DNA from 3 places in the Bacillus sp. M5A3_1b genome. Region 3 is predicted to be linked to each of the others. Evidence: riboswitches for the same ligand, from Rfam matches in the RefSeq annotation. Region 3 holds a riboswitch; each other region holds the start of a gene.
What was found. A riboswitch is a leader RNA that binds a small molecule or an ion and turns the genes downstream of it on or off. The one in region 3 is predicted to bind S-adenosylmethionine.

Region 1 (2,204 bases), on a different contig from region 3:
ACATGTTTGATGAAAGGTTTAAATATGATGTAAATAAAAACAACGAAATTCGGGAGGTTATTATGAAAGCAATGATTTGCACAAAATATGGACCACCTAACGTTCTTCAGCTTCAAAATATAGAGAAACCTACACCTAAAAAGAACGAAGTATTAATTAAAATTCACGCAACAAGTGTATCGACTGGAGATTGTAGAATACGCGGTTTTAATAGTCCCCTCTTATTTTGGATTCCTATGCGGATCATATTAGGTTTCAGAAAACCGAGAAAACCTATACTTGGCGTAGAGTTATCCGGTGAAATCGAAGAAATAGGAACAGATGTAACCCAATTTAAAAAAGGAGATTCTATCTTTGCATTAACAGAACTAAACCTCGGTGGTTATGCCGAGTACACATGCGTACATGAAAGTGGATTAATAACATTAAAACCTACCAATGTGACGTATGAAGAAGCGGCAGTTATTCCTTTTGGTGGAACTTCAGCATTACATTTCCTGAGAAAGGGTTGTATAAAAAAAGGGCAACAAGTGCTCATATATGGTGCCTCAGGATCGGTAGGAACAGCTGCTGTACAACTTGCTAAATATTTCGGTGCAACCGTTACGGGTGTTTGTAGTAATTCAAATTTTGAACTCGTTCAATCTTTAGGAGCTGATAAAGTAATTGATTATACGAAAGAAGATTTTACTAAGAGGCGCGAGCGCTACGATATTATATTTGATGCAGTTGGAAAGTATAAAAAATCCCTTTGTACAAATGCATTAACACCCAATGGAAAATATGTATCTGTTAATGGAATGATGGCAAAGGTAAGTAAAGAGGATATGATTCTACTAAAAGAACTAACTGAAACAGAACATTTAAAACCTGTTATTGATAAAACTTACCGATTAGAAGAAATTGCTGAAGCTCATATGTATGTGGAAAAGGGACATAAGAAAGGTAACGTTTCTATTACCTTAAAATAAAATATATTCAGAAAATAACATTGACAATTCTTTTTGTAAGATTTACTATTAGTACCATATTAAAAAACTACATACACATACTCTTATCAAGAGTGGCGGAGGGACTGGCCCGATGATGCCCGGCAACCGAGCTTATGACGTATAAGCTAAGGTGCTAATTCCTGCAAAACGAGTTTTCGTTTTGGAAGATAAGAGAGGAACCTATTTTATCTATTCGGCACCTCTCTTATTTTTGAGAGGTGCTTTTTATTTTGGAACGTATATGAAGGGGGAACTATAGATGAGAAAAGTATTATTGAGCATTGTAAGTGGAGCGGTATTATTGTTAGGTGCATGTGGTGCTAATTCTGATAAAGAGGTAAAAGCATTAGATGAGAAAAAGATTACTGTCGGTGTAACAGGTGGACCACATGAACAAATTTTTGAAAAGGTAAAAGAAGTGGCAGCGAAAGACGGACTCGAGATTGATGTAAAAGTATTTAATGATTATGTAGCACCGAACGTATCTTTAGATGAAAAAAGCCTCGATGTAAATAGCTATCAAACGAAATCATATTTAGACGTATTTAAAGCGGAACGTAATATGAAATTAACTGAAGTATTTTCAACAGTAACATTCCCTATGGGCGTATATTCTAAAGACATAAAAGATGTAAAAGACTTAAAAGAGGGCGACGCAATCGCTGTACCAAATGATCCAACGAATGAACTTCGAGCTTTAAAGCTATTTGAAAAAGCAGGCGTTTTAAAAGTGGATCCAAAGGCTACAGAAAAAGCGACTGCGAAAGATGTAATTGAAAATCCAAAAAATTTAAAGATTGTTGAATTAGAGGCATCTCAATTACCGACACAACTAAGTGAAGTGAAAGCAGCTGCAATTAATACAAACTTTGCATTAGGTGCAAAATTAAGCCCTGCGAAAGATTCTATTTTCCGTGAAGGAAAAGATTCACCATATGTAAACTGGGTCGTTGTTCGTACTGAAAATAAAGATGATGCTGTTGTAAATAAATTAAAGAAAGCTTATCAATCTAAAGAAGTAAAAGAATTTATCGAGAAAAAATTTGATGGTTCAGTTTTACCATCTTGGTAGGAGCTGACGATAATGATTGAATTAAAAAATGTATCCAAAGTATTTACAACAAAAAAAGGGAATGTAGAAGCTCTTAAACCTACTTCCCTTCAAGTAAAAAAGGGCGAAGTATTTGGAATCATTGGATATAGTGGCGCTGG
Region 2 (2,204 bases), on a different contig from region 3:
GAAAGAGAATGTTAATGTGCAAACTTTAAATGAAGCGGTAACAGACGTTCTTTCAAATGAAAAATATAAACATGGTATACGAAAACTGAATGATAGTTTTTTAGAATGTGGTGGTACTAAAGAAGCAATTGCAGTGATTACATCTCTTTTAAATAAATAGTTTAGACAATATAAAAGCATAGAGGCACTACCTTTATGCTTTTATATTATTATACTGCAAACTGCACAGCAGTATTTGCATGTAAAAAAGCGGTATCAAAAACAGGTACAGTAAGGTCGTTTTGGGAAATGAGCAATGGTATTTCAGTGCAGCCTAGCAATATACCTTCTGCGCCATTTTGAATTAATGAGTTTGTAATTTGTAATAGCTTTTCTTTTGATGTTTCTGAAATAATTCCTTTACTTAATTCATTTAAAATAACATGATGAATAAAATTTCTTTCCTCTTTATTTGGAATAATTGTCTCAATGTTATAGTTCGCTAGACGTGATTTATAGAAGTCTTGTTCCATCGTTTGTTTCGTACCTAATAGTCCGATCCGTTTTATATTCTGCTCTACCATTTCTTTAGCACTTACATCACCAATATGAAGAAGTGGAATAGATATTGCCTGTTCTACTTCTTCAGCAAATAAATGTACCGTATTGGAACACATTAATAAACATTCAGCCCCGGACTTTTCAACCTTTTTTGCAACTGTGACTAATTCGTTTTTCACTTCTTCGTATTGATGATTTTGTAATAAAGTAGTTACTTCACCAAAGTCCATGCTATATAAAACAAGCTTCGCATTTTGATCGTATTGAGAGAGTGTAAGTGTATTAATATGTTTATAGTATAACGATGTAGCTTCCCAACTTAGTCCACCAATTAAACCGATTACTTTCATCGTACATTCCTCCCGTTACTATTTTGAATTCATTATTTCATAATTCCGATAAGAATACAATGATTTAAATGTACCGTTAAACGAAAAATAAAAAATAATTAGAAAAGTGTTGAAATTTACACTTATTAATGCCATAATACAAATTACAAATTAATACTTATCCAGAGAGGTGGAGGGAACGGCCCTATGAAACCTCAGCAACCCCTATATAACTTTATAGGAAGGTGCTAATTCCGCAGAGGACACGACGTGTTTTTTGGAAGATAAGAGGATTCTTGAACGTGAAGAAAATGACCTCTTATGTAAGGGGTCATTTTTTGTTGTATAGAAAGGGAGTGTCGATGCATAATTCATTTTCAAAATAAATATAGAGTAATAAAAGTTGACTAATACGGGAGGGGAATTGTAATGAACAAATTATCAACAAAGTTAGTAGTAGCAATCGGAATTGGAGCAGCATTATACGGGATATTAGGGCTTTGGGGATTTTCTATTGCACCAAATACATTTATTAAACCTGCATTAGCTATTTTAACCGTTTTTGGAGCGTTATTTGGTCCAGTGGCAGGACTGTTAATAGGACTTATCGGTCATACCGTAACAGATACAATCGCTGGATGGGGTATTTGGTGGGGGTGGGTTATTAGTTCAGGCATTATCGGCTTTGCAATGGGACTCATTCAAAAAAGAGTTAGCTTTAGTGTGAAAAACGGGACGTATAATAAGCGGGATATTTCTTATTTAGCCATTACTGGGTTAATTGGTATTGTCATTGCTATTATATTTGCTGGGGCATTCGATGTTATTGTCATGGGAGAACCATTTGACAAAATTGTTATACAAGTATTAGGAGCGACAATTGCGGATGTTATTGTATTTTTAGTTCTTGGATTGCCAATTACAATAGGTCTAGCTAAATCTAATAAGAAACATACACATTTAAAAATTGAAAAGTAGGGATGTTAACATGCAACCAATCATTTCTTTTGAACAATTCAGTTTTCAATATGAACATGCTGCGCAGCCTACTGTAAAAGACATTACATTTCATATATACCCTGGAGAAAAAGTACTAATCGCTGGACGAAGTGGTTCAGGGAAGTCAACGTTAGCTCATTGTATAAATGGGCTAATCCCCTTTTCTTATGAAGGGATTAGTACTGGTAATATTTTAATTGCCGGAGAAGACCCGAGGAAAGAGAGTGTTTTTGAACTGAGTAAACAGGTAGGCACAATTTTGCAAGATCAAGATGCTCAATTTATTGGTCTTACAGTAGAAGAGGATGTAGCTTTTTATTTAGAAAATGAATGTGT
Region 3 (2,204 bases):
ACGAATTTCTGTCGCATACTTCTCATCTGTCCCTGGTGTCACAATCAAGGCATACATATCTATAATTTCATCACCTTCGCGGCTCGGAAAATATTCATGTGGTGCGGTGCTATCAAAAATTGCAAACCCTAATTCTCTTACGATAACCATATCAAGACTATTTGGATCAAATCCACAATGATATACTTCAACTTCAAATCCTTTTTCTTCTGCTGCCTTAGCTAATTTTTTAAGCATTGTTGATTTCCCAGATCCTGGGCGTCCTTTTATAAAATAACGATGTGGTAATCCCTCTGTTAAATTAGGAACAAAATCAACTGCTCCTTTCGGTGTAGCTGCCCCTAAAAACCGATGTTTCACAAGCGATTGTTTCCCGCCTTTATCTGTAAATAACTTCTGAATCAGCTGATCGGTTAGTTCATTTGCTTTATTAAAATCAATATTATTAATATATATTTTCTCCCACTCGTCATGTATAACTAGTGCCTCGTTAAAACAAGCGTAAGCAGTTTGAAAAGCCTTGCTTGCTTCTGAAACAAATCGTTCAATTTCCACCTTCTGCTTTCTTAATTTATCTGAGTCCCAAGCAACCCCTAAATTAATATACTCTTCCACAACTCCTGGCATTTTCGGCTCAATAACATGCGGTGATGTTCCATCAACAATTCCTACTTTTAACTTCGGGATAATTACACCATCAACCGATTTATTATCAGAAGAGCAGTGTAAAAATTCAATATCATATCCTTTTTCAACCCACTCGCGACCTATTGCTTTGATTAAAGAAGATTTCCCGGTCCCAGGACCACCCTTTAAAATAAATAACCTGTTTAGCCCTTTTAAATTCTCATCGTATAAATTATGAAATCCTCTAGCTGTATTTCCACCAGCGTAATAATTCAATACATTCCCTGTCACTGCACTCACTCCTTCGCAGCATTCTATTTACATAAGCTACAATATGCGAGCAACTTTATTTGGGTGAATACCTATTTTGTATTGCACGAAAAAAGGAAATGAATTACAATTTAAAAAGTAGTGAATATTCAGAAATGAAAACTTAATATGTCTTTATCAAGAGAGGCAGAGGGACCGGCCCTTTGACGCCCAGCAACCTCAGTTTATACAAACTGAATAGGTGCTAATTCCTGCAAAATGCATTGCATTTTGAAAGATAAAACGTAACTATTGTGTACAAAACTCATCTTTCTTGATTATGAAAGGTGAGTTTTTTTATTTCAAAACATATATTGGAGGTATTTAAAATGAAAGTAATTGACCTATCACAAACATTTGAAAACAATATGTCCCAATTCCCTGGAACACCAAAAATCAATTTAGGAGCCATTACAAGCGTTGAAGAGACAGGCTATCAAGTTACAGACTTTCATTCTGTCGTTCATGTTGGCACGCATTGTGATGCTCCTGCTCATTTCATTTCAGGCGCAACGACTATTGATCAATTACCCCTAGATCAATTTGTAGGCGAAGCTGTTCTTATTGATGTAACTCATGTACAAGAACGAAAAATACCTAAAGAAGTATTACACAACGCTGACATAAAAGAAGGTGATATTGTCATTTTCCATTCCAATCTCTCTACGAAATGGAATACAGAAGCATATGAGAAAGAAGCTTTTTATCTTTCTGAAGAATTAGCTGAAGAACTAGTTCAATTAAAAGTAAAATCTGTCGGTTTAGATTTCATCTCTCCTGATGAGGTAACGACAGAAACATCGCCAATTCATCACATACTACTTGGGAATAATATTTATTTAATCGAAAACTTAACCAACTTAGATGCAATTAACACGAAACGTTTCTTTTTCTCAGCGGCACCTTTAAAAATTAAAGATAGCGACGGTGCTTTCGCAAGGGCATTCGCTGTAATTTTTTAAACAAACTATACAAAAAAGCAAAGATCATCACTGACCTTTGCTTCTATTTTTTTTATTTAAACTAAGAAAGAATTGCTCGACACGAGGACGTAACCAAGCTAAATAATCTTTCTCTTTCTTCTTTGTACAAGCTATTTCTTCCCCATCTACCATTCCGACAAGCTCTAGCTCTAACAGTTGCCTCGTAAATGCTAACATATTTATTTCTTCATCTGGATACTCTTCTTTTAATTTCTCCTCAATTTCCCCCAATAAAAAACCGTCACGCATCATTGCCAATGCATCAATCCAAAGTGGCGGCATTTC

Region 1: another riboswitch for S-adenosylmethionine. It lies ahead of ACLBWW_RS25720 (MetQ/NlpA family ABC transporter substrate-binding protein); the one in region 3 lies ahead of ACLBWW_RS25050 (cyclase family protein).
Region 2: another riboswitch for S-adenosylmethionine. It lies ahead of ACLBWW_RS12575 (ECF-type riboflavin transporter substrate-binding protein); the one in region 3 lies ahead of ACLBWW_RS25050 (cyclase family protein).

Annotation. Positions count from the first base shown of each region.
Region 1 is NZ_JBKEZY010000013.1:78,644-80,847, forward strand. Features, by position in the region: gene ACLBWW_RS25715 (NAD(P)-dependent alcohol dehydrogenase) at 63-971, shown strand; SAM riboswitch class I at 1,052-1,166, shown strand; gene ACLBWW_RS25720 (MetQ/NlpA family ABC transporter substrate-binding protein) at 1,252-2,064, shown strand; gene ACLBWW_RS25725 (methionine ABC transporter ATP-binding protein) at 2,077-2,204, shown strand, end outside.
Region 2 is NZ_JBKEZY010000004.1:8,725-10,928, forward strand. Features, by position in the region: gene ACLBWW_RS12565 (macrolide family glycosyltransferase) at 1-160, shown strand, start outside; gene ACLBWW_RS12570 (aspartate/glutamate racemase family protein) at 210-890, opposite strand; SAM riboswitch class I at 1,045-1,160, shown strand; gene ACLBWW_RS12575 (ECF-type riboflavin transporter substrate-binding protein) at 1,299-1,847, shown strand; gene ACLBWW_RS12580 (ABC transporter ATP-binding protein) at 1,858-2,204, shown strand, end outside.
Region 3 is NZ_JBKEZY010000012.1:76,395-78,598, reverse strand. Features, by position in the region: gene ACLBWW_RS25055 (PRK06851 family protein) at 1-918, opposite strand, end outside; SAM riboswitch class I at 1,069-1,181, shown strand; gene ACLBWW_RS25050 (cyclase family protein) at 1,266-1,898, shown strand; gene ACLBWW_RS25045 (hypothetical protein) at 1,926-2,204, opposite strand, start outside.